3 regions of the Mesorhizobium sp. M5C.F.Cr.IN.023.01.1.1 genome follow, and region 3 is predicted to be linked to each of the others. Evidence: predicted binding sites of a transcription regulator. Region 3 holds the regulator's gene; each other region holds the start of a gene.
The links. Region 3 encodes PhoB, which activates phosphate uptake and scavenging genes when phosphate is short. Its sites were predicted from a motif close to TGTCATNNANCTGTCAT; they were not measured.
Positions count from the first base shown of each region.

Region 1 (4,181 bases), on a different contig from region 3:
TCTTGTTGACCCGGTAGGTGAGGGACTTCAGTCCCCAGTTCTCGACCCGGCCGACGGATCCGCCATTCGCGGAGATGACGCCCTTGTACTGTTCGACAAGCGCATCGACCTGCTGCTGCGAAAGGTCCTGCCGGGCAAGAAACACATGTTCGTAAAGAGCCATATTGTTCTTTGCCTTTCTTCGTTTCTCTCCCGGTTCCCGCGGCAAAAGCCTCTGCAACTTCTCTGACCCGCCGATCCCTAGAAGGGGGCGGGGAAGAAAGGAGCATGACGAGACGGTCGAGAGCGGAGACACGGGAGGCGGAAGCGCTTCTGGCTCCACACGAAGGTTTCGAAAAACCTCCGGCCCTCCGTTCAGCCCCCAGCAAGGACCGGCAGATTGCGGGCGTCTATACAGGAATTTGACCGCAAGGCAAGGGCGAGCAGAAAACCCGCCGCTCCAAGGACGATACGTCGCGGCATCTTCAGCTTGTATGCGGGACGCGCTTGTTCACCGTTTCCGGGAAGAAATCGGGCGCCGCATGGCGCTTGCCGAACATCATGTCGTATTGCAGCAGACGGAAATCGCGAATGGCCGGATCGATCTTCTTCTGTCGCGCCCAGTCGGGCGTGTCCTCGCCCGTCGGCGTCATCAACAAATTACGATCGACGACGCTGTAGCGCTCGCGCATCTGGCCGAGGAAGCCGGTGTAATAGGGATGGCTGATCCCGGCCGTGGTCAGGATATGGTAGGGCAGGAAAGCCGGACTTACCGCGCCCATGTCCGCGGCCGGCCCGGTGCGGTTCGACCATACGACCAGCGGCGTCTGGTGATGCAGCAGCATCTGGTCAGGCGGCTCTTTGCGCGGCGCGACATTATCCTTGAGGAAGCCAGTCTCGACATAGACCGGGCCGAGCGGCGGCAGATGGTCGCCGAAGAAGGCGATGACTGTCGGCCGTTGGCGGTTCTTCGCCCATTCGACAAGGCGCTCGAGGCCCTTATCGGCGTCGGATGCACCTTCGGTGAAGCTCAGCAGTGAATCCTTTGCCCACTGGCTGGTCGGCGCCTGCACCTTGTGGGTCGGATTGTAGTAGCGATTCGGCTCGTAGGGTCCGTGATTCTGCAGGCTGACGGCGAAGAAGAAGAGCGGATCGTCGGTGGCATCGGCCTCGCGGATGATCTCGTCGGTCATCGCCGCGTCCGAGGCCAGAGGACCGCGCTTTTCGAGATATGGCATATTTTGTTCCGACTTGAAGTCGTCGAAGCCGAAATCCGCATAGACCGGCGTGCGGTTCCAGAACCAGCTCGTCCCCGGATGGATTGCGCGCGTCTCATAGCCCTGGCTCTTCAGGAACGTCGCCATCGACGGCACCGGCGCGCGGACATATTGCTGGTAGGGGATGCTGCCGGCCGGCAGGAAGGCGTTGGAAAAGCCGGTCAGCGCCTCGAATTCGACATTGGCGGTCATGCCGCCGAATTCGGGTGAGAACATGTAGCCCGAGCGCAGCGCCCGCACATTGGGAATCGGATCGGGCGTGATGGTGACGCCGGGCAGCTCAGTCGGATCCCAGAAGGATTCGCTCATGACGATGATGATGTCGGGCTTCTCGGCCGGTACCGAGGCCGTCACATCAGGCCTGTCGATCGCTGCGATCGACTTGCCGGAATAACCGGCAGGCGCCGAGACATGGGCCATCGGCACATTGAGCGCGAAGGCGAGCGCGAAACCGTTGGAGGCGTAGTTTTCCTTCTGGTCCCACATGATCGGGATGATCTGCAGCCGGTCACGCGTCCACGAGAAGGTTGCATAGTCCATGATCGAGACGAAGAAGGCGAGCAGCGGCACGGTCAGCGTCAGCCGGGCCAGGCGCCCCTTGCGGCTGAGCACCGGTACCCGGCGACGCCAGAGCCGCCAGCCATAAACGAGCAGCGACAGGCTGCCAACGATGCCGATCGCCAGAGCGATGGCGGTTCCCGGACGTTCGCGCACCAGCAGCGGCATCAGCGCCACGATCTGGCGTGAATAGAGGAAATCGGTCGGATAGAGCGGATCGCCGAGATAGAGCGATTTCTGATGGCCGACAAAGGCCAGCGCCAGCGTCAGCGGCGCGACGATCATCAGGCTCTGGTGGCTGCGGCCGAGCACGGCGTCGAGGCCGACCAGGATCAGCGCGAAGATGATGATGGTGGTCCAGCCCGGCTTGAAGGGCTGCAGGAAGAAAGCCACGGTACCGGCAAAGTCGCCGCGCACGATCAGTTCGATCGCAAAAACCAGGATGGTGGCGGCGAGCAGGCTGACGAGGCCATAACGAATAACAGGCCATTTCCGGCCCGGCAGATAGCCAGTGGCCGGATCGCCTTCCAGAAACTGTGGCGCGGCTTTGCCAACGCCCTTCCTAGTCCTTGCCACCTTAGTTCCCCCGACCATACACAAAAGTGTCATTGAGCTGTCATCGATATGTCACGAAAAGCTAGCGCCTGTGGCTGAAATATGAAGAGCCAGCAAACGAATCGTGAGCGATTTTCATCATGAGTGATCGAAAAAAAGCCTGTTGGAACAGGTACTCGGCCAGCGATACCGAGCCGGAGCGACCCGGGTCGGGCTGCCAGCGGACTTGACTTGCCTGCCCGCCTTGCGTCACAGGCAGGAAAAATCAGCCGCTTGGGAGCCACACATGGCCGTTGCATTCACCTTTCCGGGACAGGGCAGCCAGGCTGTCGGCATGGGCAAGGACCTCGCGGACGCCTTTCCGGAATCGCGACATATCTTCGAAGAGGTCGATGACGCGCTTGGCGAAAACCTGTCGAAGCTGATCTGGGAAGGGCCGGAAGAGAGGCTGACGCTGACCGCCAATGCCCAGCCGGCGCTGATGGCTGTATCGCTCGCCGCGATCCGGGCGCTGGAATCGCGCGGCCTCTCGCTGAGGGACAAGGTCGCCTATGTCGCCGGCCACTCGCTCGGCGAATATTCGGCACTTGCTGCCGCCGGTTTCGTTTCGGTGGCCGATGCGGCCCGGCTCTTGCGTATCCGCGGCAATGCCATGCAAGCGGCTGTGCCGGCCGGTGAAGGCGCCATGGCGGCGATCATCGGGCTGGAACAGGCCGATGTCGAAGACGCCTGCGCTGAAGCGGCCAAAGATTCAGTTTGCCAGATCGCCAACGACAATGGCGGTGGCCAACTGGTGATCTCCGGCGCCGGCGCGGCGGTCGAACTGGCGGCGAGACTGTGCATGGAAAAGGGCGCCAAGCGGGCGCTGATGCTGCAGGTCTCGGCGCCCTTCCATTCGGCGCTGATGGCACCGGCGGCCGAGGTCATGCGCGAGGCATTGGCCGAAGTCACGAAGAGCGCGCCGTTCGTGCCCGTGGTCTCCAACGTGTCGGTCACTCCGTCCAGCGATCCGGACGCAATCGCCCGCCGCCTAGTCGAACAGGTGACCGGCCGCGTGCGCTGGCGCGAAACGGTGGAATGGTTCGACGCGAATGGCATTGCGACGCTTTACGAGGTGGGCGCCGGCAAGGTGCTGTCGGGACTGGTGCGGCGCATCAACCGCGATATGGCCACCGGCGCCGTCGGCACGCCGGCGGATGTCGACGCGGCGCTGGCGGCGCTCGCATAACCAACCGAGATTTGACCCCGCCCGTAGGGTGTTCTCTCTTCGATCAGGAGATCAAGACATGTTCGAATTGACCGGCCGCAAGGCCCTCGTCACAGGCGCATCGGGAGGCATCGGCGAGGCGATCGCCAGGGTGCTGCATGCGCAGGGCGCCGTCGTCGGCCTGCACGGCACCCGCGTCGAAAAGCTGGAGACGCTGGCGGCCGAACTCGGCGACCGGGTCAAGCTGTTCCCGGCGAACCTTTCCAATCGCGACGAGGTCAAGGCGCTCGGCCAGAAGGTCGAGGCCGATCTCGAAGGCGTCGACATTCTCGTCAACAATGCCGGCATCACCAAGGACGGTCTGTTCGTACGCATGGCGGACGCCGACTGGGATACGGTGCTCGAGGTCAATCTGACCGCCGTGTTCCGGCTGACCCGCGAACTCACCCATCCGATGATGCGGCGCCGGCATGGCCGCATCATCAACATCACCTCCGTGGTTGGCGTCACCGGCAATCCCGGCCAGACCAATTACTGCGCCTCCAAGGCCGGCATGATCGGCTTTTCCAAGTCGCTGGCGCAGGAGATTGCCACCCGCAATATCA
Region 1 covers NZ_RZSU01000002.1:7,307-11,487, reverse strand. Annotated here, with positions in the region: gene rpsF (30S ribosomal protein S6) at 1-163, opposite strand, end outside; gene EOA78_RS01115 (LTA synthase family protein) at 465-2,408, opposite strand; gene fabD (ACP S-malonyltransferase) at 2,656-3,597, shown strand; gene fabG (3-oxoacyl-[acyl-carrier-protein] reductase) at 3,656-4,181, shown strand, end outside.
Region 1: the regulator PhoB is predicted to act here: its motif matches at 2,418-2,434, upstream of EOA78_RS01115 (LTA synthase family protein).

Region 2 (4,181 bases), on a different contig from region 3:
CATCCTGGTGCTGAAAAATCCGATCCACACCGATATCGCTGTCCCGGTCGACGACGAAGTGCGCAAGCGCTTCCATTTCCTGGTCGATGACGGCATTCCGGCCGACATGACTGGGGTCCGCTACATCGTCTTCGGCTGGGGCAGCCGCGCCTTCTATCTGGAAACGCCGACCTGGTCGGAACTGAAGGCGGTGCCGGTGATGAAGGCGATGACACTGGACGCATCGGTTATGCATGTCGATGTCGCCGGAAACATTGTCGAGCCGCACCCCGACGTCGCCGGCTTCGACATCAGGCAGGAGCGTTTTGCAGCGCTGCTCGACTTCATCGCCGCGAGTTTCCAGCGAGGGCCGAACGGACCGATCCTGATCGAGAATGCCGCCTATTCCAGGTTCGACCGCTTCTACGAAGCCAACGGCCATTTCAACGCGCTGGTTGGCTGCAACACCTGGACGGCGGCGGCTCTGCGTATCGCCGGCCTGCGGACAGGCTGGTGGAATCCGCTGCCGGCCTCGCTCCACCTGTCGATGCGGATTTATAATTGATGCTTGGCACTAGTGTCCGACGGTTTCCGGCACCTGCCAGCCATAAAGCCAATCGAGATCGGCGGCGAGCCTTTCCCGAGAGCGCAGCTTCAGGAACAGGTTGCGCGCGACCGCCACCGGCCCGGAAGCGTGCCAGGCGAGACGGTTGACGGCACCGCGGCGGGCGACCTTGGCGATGCGCGGGCGCCGCACCTTTTCCCAGGCGGTAAGGGCGCTCCAGGGGTCGGCAGGCGAGGCGGCGACAAAACCGGCAAGGGTTGCGGCATCCTCGATCGCCATCGCCGCGCCTTGCGCCGCAAACGGCGTCATCGCATGCGCCGCGTCGCCGATCAGCGCGATGCCGGCGGGCGCTGTCCAAGGCTGTGCCTGGTCGACCGTATGGATCGGCCATGCGGTCCATGGGCCGGCATCCTCGGCAAGCCGGGCCAGTGCTGCCGCCGTGCCACGCATGGCGCCGACGAGGATGTTGGGGTCGGCGTGGCCCGACCAGCCCTCGGCGATGATCTCGCCCGTGGTGAAGGCGGCCAGGTTGAACGCCGTGCCGTTGCTGACCGGATAGGCGACGAGGTGAAAACCGGGATGCAGGAAGGCGGTCACGCAATTGGCGGCGCCGACCGCCGCAAGCGCTTCTCCCGCGACACTGTCTGCACTGATCGTAGCGCGCCAGGCAAGCTCGCCCGAAAACCGGCTTTTGGCCGCAAACCCGCCAAAAGCACGGATGGCCGACCAAACGCCGTCGGCGCCGATCAGCAGAAAGCCGTCGGCTTCGACCGTCTTGCCGGCAATCTCGACTGTTGCCGTGGTATGGCGCGGTCCTGCGGCGACGCCGCCGACGCGCGCGCCGGTGACGAGACTGATGTCCGGCTGTTCGGCAAGGCGCGCCATCAGCGCGTCTTGCAGATCGGCCCGATGAGCGACGAGATAGGGCGCGTGCCAGCGCCTTTCGGCTGCTTCGCCAAGCGGCACCCGCGCCAGCTCGCGCAGTGTGGCGGCGTCCTTGAGCACGACCGCCTCCGGCCGCACCGCCGCCGGCAAGAGCCGGTCGAGCACGCGGAGCTGGCGAAGGATGCGCGTTGCGTTGGGTGAGAGCTGGATGCCGGCGCCGGCCGCTTCGAGGCGCGGCGCCTGTTCGAACAGCCGCACCAGATAGCCGCGCTCGGAAAATGCCAGCGCCGCAGTCAGTCCGGCGACGCCGGCGCCGGCGATAACGACCTGCCGGGACCGGGTGTCGTCCATGGGGATGACGTGCGCGTCAGGCGGCCTGGTCGATATAGAGGCATCCCGCAGGCTGCGTTTCCGTCGCCTTCAGCTTTGGCGAATAGCGAAAAAGCGTCGAGCAATAGGGGCAGACCTTTTCATTGTCGTCGCCCATGTCGAGAAACACATGCGGATGGTCGAAAGGCGGGTTGGCGCCGGTGCACATGAATTCCTTGACGCCGATGTCGATCGCCGCATAGCCCGCATCGTTCTGGAAATGGGGAATGGAACCGCTTGCCATCGTCGTCTCCTGCATTTGCCGCATGACCCCGGATCATGCGCGCAATCAAAATTCCACCGCGCCCTTTGCGCGTCCAAGGGCGCGCCGCGCTGTAGCCTGGATTGCATCTGGATCATAAGCTGTCTCTTTGCAAGATCGATGAAATCAAACTGTCGTAAAAGCCTGTCACAGGATAAGCTAAGCCGGTTAAGGCATGGTCCGAAAACCGAATTCGGTTTCGCTGGGGATCATGCGTAGCTAAGAGTGATAGAGCGTCCTTTGCGCGTCCGCAAAGACGCGCGACGCTGTGGCCAGCGGGTGCGAAACGAGCAGGAACCATGAACGAACTAAAGCCGGTGCAGAGCGAATTCACCACTGTCGAGGTGGCGAGCCCCGAGGGCGGCAACCCGGACCGTTTCGTCAACCGCGAGTTTTCCTGGCTGCAATTCAACCGCCGCGTCCTCGAGGAATCGCTTAACGCCAATCATCCGCTGCTCGAACGTGTCCGCTTCCTGTCGATTTCGGCCGCCAATCTCGACGAGTTCTTCATGGTCCGTGTCGCCGGTCTCGCCGGCCAGGTTCGTGAAGGCATCAAGCTGAAGAGCCCGGACGGCCGCACCCCCGAACAACAGCTGGAACAATTGCTGCGCGAGGTCGAGCGCCTGCAGGAAGACCAGCAGAAAAGCCTTTCCGCGCTGATGCTGCTGCTCGACAAGGAAGGAATCGAGAGCATCAGCCGCGATGGGCTGACCAAGGACGAGAAAACCTGGCTCGAGGATCATTTCCAGGAGCAGGTATTTCCGGTGCTCACACCGCTGTCAATCGACCCGGCGCATCCATTCCCGTTCATTCCCAATCTCGGCTTCTCGATGGCCCTGCAATTGCGCCATCGCAGGAATGGCGAGGAGATGAGCGCGCTGTTGCGTCTGCCGGTGGCGCTGAAGCGCTTCATCCGCTTGCCCGACCGCAAGCATCATGTCCGCTTCATTACGCTGGAAGAAGCGGTTGGCCTCTATATCGGCAAGCTGTTCCCCGGCTACGAAGTCAAGGGCTCCGGCACGTTCCGCATCATCCGCGACAGTGACATCGAGGTCGAGGAGGAGTCGGAGGATCTCGTGCGCCTGTTCGAGACGGCGCTGAAGCGCCGCCGCCGCGGCTCGGTCATCCGCATCGAATTCGACAAGCTGATGCCGGCCGAACTGCGCGAGTTCGTCGCCGGCGAGCTTGGCGTCTCGTCGAGCCGCATCAGCGTGCTCACCGGCCCGCTGGCGCTCAGCCAGATTTCCGAGATCGTCGCCATCGCCCGCGACGATCTCAAATTCACGCCCTATAATCCGCGCTTTCCCGAGCGCATCCGCGAGCACGGCGGCGACTGTTTCGCTGCCATCCGCGAGAAGGACATCATCGTTCATCACCCTTACGAATCGTTCGACGTGGTGGTGCAGTTCCTGCGCCAGGCGATGGCCGACCCGGAAGTCGTGGCAATCAAGCAGACGCTCTATCGCACCTCGAACGACAGCCCGATCGTGCGCGCCTTGGTCGACGCGGCGGAGGCTGGCAAGTCGGTGACGGCGCTGGTCGAGCTCAAGGCGCGTTTCGACGAGGAAGCCAACATCCGCTGGGCGCGCGACCTCGAGCGCGCCGGCGTTCAGGTCGTGTTCGGCTTCCTCGAACTGAAGACCCATGCGAAAATGTCGCTGGTGGTGCGGCGCGAGGACGGCAAGCTACGCAATTACGTGCATCTCGGCACCGGCAACTACCACCCGGTCACCGCGCGCATCTACACCGACCTGTCCTTCTTCACCACCGCTTCGACGATCGCCCGCGATGTCGCCCAGCTGTTCAATTTCATCACCGGCTACGCCGAGCCGACCGAGGAGATGCGGCTGGCCATCTCGCCGTTCACGCTGCGCAAGCGCATCCTCAAGCACATTTCGGAGGAGATTGCCCATGCGCAGGAGGGCAGGCCGGCCCGCATCTGGATGAAGATGAATTCGCTGGTCGACCCGATCATCATCGACGCGCTTTATGACGCCAGCCGCGCCGGCGTCGAGATCGATCTCGTCGTGCGCGGCATCTGCTGCCTGAGGCCCCAGGTGCCGGGCCTGTCGGAAAACATAAGGGTCAAGTCGATCGTCGGCCGCTTCCTCGAACACAGCC
Region 2 covers NZ_RZSU01000046.1:33,198-37,378, reverse strand. Annotated here, with positions in the region: gene EOA78_RS19120 (TIGR02117 family protein) at 1-544, shown strand, start outside; gene EOA78_RS19115 (FAD-dependent monooxygenase) at 554-1,780, opposite strand; gene EOA78_RS19110 (zinc-finger domain-containing protein) at 1,797-2,042, opposite strand; gene EOA78_RS19105 (RNA degradosome polyphosphate kinase) at 2,360-4,181, shown strand, end outside.
Region 2: the regulator PhoB is predicted to act here: its motif matches at 2,182-2,198, upstream of EOA78_RS19105 (RNA degradosome polyphosphate kinase).

Region 3 (4,181 bases):
GGTGCTGGCGCTGATGACCCTGCCGATCATCATTATCGCCTCGCGCGCTTCGCTGCGCGCCGTGCCGCCGTCGATCCGAGAGGCGGCGCTCGGCATCGGAGCGTCCAAGGTCCAGACCGTATTCCATCACGTCCTGCCGCTGGCGATGCCGGGTATCATGACCGGCACCATTCTCGGGATGGCGCATGCGCTGGGCGAAACCGCGCCGTTGCTGATGATCGGCATGGTCGCCTTCATCGTCGACATTCCCGGCGGCTTCACCGATCCCGCGACGATCCTGCCGGTGCAGATATTCATGTGGGCGGATTTCCCGGAAGCTGGATTCCAGCAGAAGACTTCGGCGGCGATTTTGATTTTGCTGCTGTTTTTGGTCATCATGAACGCCATTGCGGTGATACTGCGCAGGCGCTTCGAGCGGCGCTGGTAAGGGGTAGAGGATATGAACATCATGACGGAAGCCGGCGTCGAACAGAAACTGAGCAGCGCAACCAATGCCCCTTCGATCAAGATGAAGGGCGACAAGGTCTCTGTTCATTACGGCGAGAAGCGAGCTCTGTTCGACGTGGATCTCGATGTCCGCGAGAACCAGGTGACGGCGTTGATCGGCCCATCGGGCTGTGGCAAGTCGACCTTCCTGCGTTGCCTGAACCGAATGAACGACACGATCGATATCGCGCGGGTGAGCGGCAAGATAACGCTCGACGGCGAGGATGTTTACGACCCGAAAATCGATGTCGTCGAGCTACGAGCTCGCGTCGGCATGGTTTTCCAGAAACCGAACCCGTTTCCGAAGTCAATCTATGAAAACGTCGCCTACGGTCCGCGCATTCACGGCCTGGCCAGGAGCAAGTCCGAGTTGGACGGCATCGTCGAATCGAGCCTGAAGAAGGCCGGTCTGTTCAACGAGGTCAAGGATCGCCTGCTCGAGTCGGGCACCGGTCTCTCCGGCGGACAGCAGCAGCGCCTGTGCATCGCGCGCGCCATCGCCGTGTCGCCGGAAGTGATTCTGATGGACGAGCCCTGTTCGGCTCTCGATCCGATCGCCACGGCCCGCGTCGAGGAACTGATCGACGAACTGCGCCAGAACTACACTATCGTCATCGTCACCCACTCGATGCAGCAGGCAGCGCGCGTGTCGCAACGCACGGCGATGTTCCATCTCGGCTACCTGGTCGAGGAGGGCGCAACCGACAAGATGTTCACCAATCCCGACGACAAGCGCACCCAGGACTACATCACCGGCCGGTTCGGCTGAGCGGTCCGGCGAATTTCGAACACGAGGACAGGATCATGGGTGAACACACCGTCGCATCTTTCGACGAGGAACTGGAGCACATCGACAGGCTGATCCGCGACATGGACGAGCTCGCCGCCGCGATGGTCGCAGCCTCGATCCGCGCGTTGCTTGCGTCAGACAATGCGATGGCGCAGCGTGTTGTCTCGGACGACGCCATCATGGATGCGCGGCAGCGCGAACTCGACGATAGCGCGATCACCCTGATCGCCAAGCGGCAGCCGATGGCACAAGATCTGCGCGCCGTGGTTGGCGCAATCCGCATGGCCGGCGATCTCGAGCGCATCGGCGACCTGGCCAAGAACATAGCCAAGCGGGTCAGCGCAGTCGGGCAGAGCGCCACGCCGCGTAATCTGTCGCACGGCATCGACGCGATGGCGGATCTCGTTCTCGAGCAGCTCCGCGGCGTGGTCGAGCACTATGTGTCGCGCAATGCCGGCGCGTTGAAAGAACTGCGCGCCGACGACCAGAAGATCGACGTGAAATACACGGCGGTTTTTCGCGAACTCCTGACCTACATGATGGAGGATCCGCGCAACATCACCGCCTGCACGCATCTGCTGTTCTGCGCCAAGAATCTCGAGCGTATCGGCGATCATGTCACCAACATCGCCGAAAACGCCTACTTTGTCGTGACCGGGCAGCAATTGCCGGCGGATCGCCCGAAGCTCGACGAAACGACGATGTCGGCGCCGGCGACATGACAGGAGTGACCGGCCGATGATCGCGCCGCGCATCATGGTGGTGGAGGATGAAGAGCCGCTGGGCGTCCTCCTCCGCTACAATCTGGAATCCGAAGGCTATCAGGTCGAGGTTGTGACGCGCGGCGACGAGGCCGAAATCCGGCTGCAGGAAAACGTGCCCGATCTGCTGGTGCTCGACTGGATGGTGCCGGCGGTTTCGGGCATCGAGCTTTGCCGGCGCCTTCGGGTGCGTCCCGAAACCGAGCGGCTGCCGATCATCATGCTGACCGCGCGCGGCGAGGAGAGCGACCGGGTGCGCGGCCTTTCCACCGGAGCCGACGACTATCTGGTCAAGCCGTTCTCGACACCGGAATTCATGGCCAGGGTCAAGGCGCTGCTGCGCCGCGCCAAGCCGGAAGTACTGTCCAGCGTGCTGAAGGTCGGCGACATCATGCTCGATCGCGAATCGCACAGGGTCTATCGCAAGAAGAGCGAGATCCGGCTCGGGCCGACCGAATTCCGGCTGCTCGAATTCATGATGCGGCACCCGGGTCGAGTCTTCTCGCGCAGCCAGTTGCTCGACAATGTCTGGGGCGAGACGATCTACATCGACGAGCGCACGGTGGACGTCCATGTCGGCCGGTTGCGCAAGGCGGTCAACAATGGTCGCATGCCCGATGTCATCCGCACCATCCGCGGCGCGGGCTATGCGATCAGGGAAGACTAGGGATGTGCTGATATTCAGGTGATGCCGACCTGCGAACGGCGGCTTCCTGCGCTTTCCGGTGCTCGCGTACCCAAAAGTGCGCTCCGCTCCGGTTCTCGGAACCCACCATTCTCGACTCGGCCTGACCTGAATCTCAACACACCCCAAGTCGCGATCCGGGGATCCCTGCCTTCGAATTCAAGCCACGTTCTTTCCGACCGAGCCGGCTCGTGCCTGGATGCTCGGCGCGAAGATCTCCTGGTCGACGAAGCTCAGCGCCCGCATGGCGCAGCCTTCTCGGATCAGCGGCAGTTCGTTCGGCTCGGTGTCGAAGGAAATCGAACCCGAATGCTGGCCGCCGGCGGTCTGGGCGATGGCCTCGCGCAGGGCCGGCTCGATCAGGTCGAAGGCGGCAGCGCTGGCACCGACCATTGCGACCGGGGCCGGATCGATCAGCGCGAACAGGCTGCCGAGCCCGAAGCCGAGCGCTTCGCCGGCCTTGCGGTAGGCTTCGCGCTCCGGTCCGTCCGTCTCGCGCGCCCGGGCCGCCAGTGCCCGCATCTCGGCGTCGCTGACATCGGCGACCGGCTCGGCGTTCTCGCTCAATTGCCTTGCGTTGCGCCAGATAGCGTAGTTGCCGGCATAAGCCTCGACGCAACCGCGCCGCCCGCAGCGGCAAAGCGCGCCGCCCGGCCGATGAATCATGTGGCCGAATTCGCCGCCTGAGGAATGGGTGCCGGTGAACAGCTCGCCCTTCAGCACCAGCCCCATACCGATGCCATGCGAGAGCAGGATGGCGATGAAATCGTCGCGGTAGCGATCCGGGTCGCGCCAGCGCAGCGCCACGGCCATCATGTTGCAGTCGTTCTCCATGATGGCCGGGATGCCGAACTCGCGTTCCAGAATGTCGGCAAAGGCGATGTTCGTCTGCGGCGTGATCGGCGACCACAACATGGCGCGCGCATGGGAATCGGTAATACCCTGGATCGCCAGCGCGATGCGGGCGACGCTTTGGACGTCGAGGTCGGGGTCTTCGAGCCGGCGCCGGACGATGGCGACACATTCGTCGATCAGCTCGTCGCGCGACATGGTCAGCGTGTCCAGCCGGCGCTGTTCCTCGGCGACCACTTGTCCGGCATAGTCGATGACAGCGACCGACAGGAAATTCAGCGACAACACGACGGCCAATACCGTAGCGGCTTCCGGATTGAGGCTGAGGCCAACCTGCGGCCGGCCACGTTTCAGCGAAACGGTCTCACTCGCCTTGGTCTCGGCCAGGATGCCTTCCTGGATCAGGTCGGAAGAGATCGCCGATATGGTCGAATGGCTGAGGCCGGTGGTTGCGGCGATCTCGGTCCGCGACGGCTGGCCTGCGCGGCGTACGGCCGAAATGACCATCGCCCGGTTGCGCCGGCGCAAATCGTCATGGCGGATCCCAACCGACATTGTTTTGCCTCCTCCCATTGCCGCGGCCGCTCATGAATCGGAAGCCGTCAGG
Region 3 covers NZ_RZSU01000008.1:100,109-104,289, forward strand. Annotated here, with positions in the region: gene pstA (phosphate ABC transporter permease PstA) at 1-427, shown strand, start outside; gene pstB (phosphate ABC transporter ATP-binding protein PstB) at 440-1,255, shown strand; gene phoU (phosphate signaling complex protein PhoU) at 1,291-1,998, shown strand; gene phoB (phosphate regulon transcriptional regulator PhoB) at 2,015-2,704, shown strand; gene EOA78_RS05835 (ROK family protein) at 2,882-4,129, opposite strand.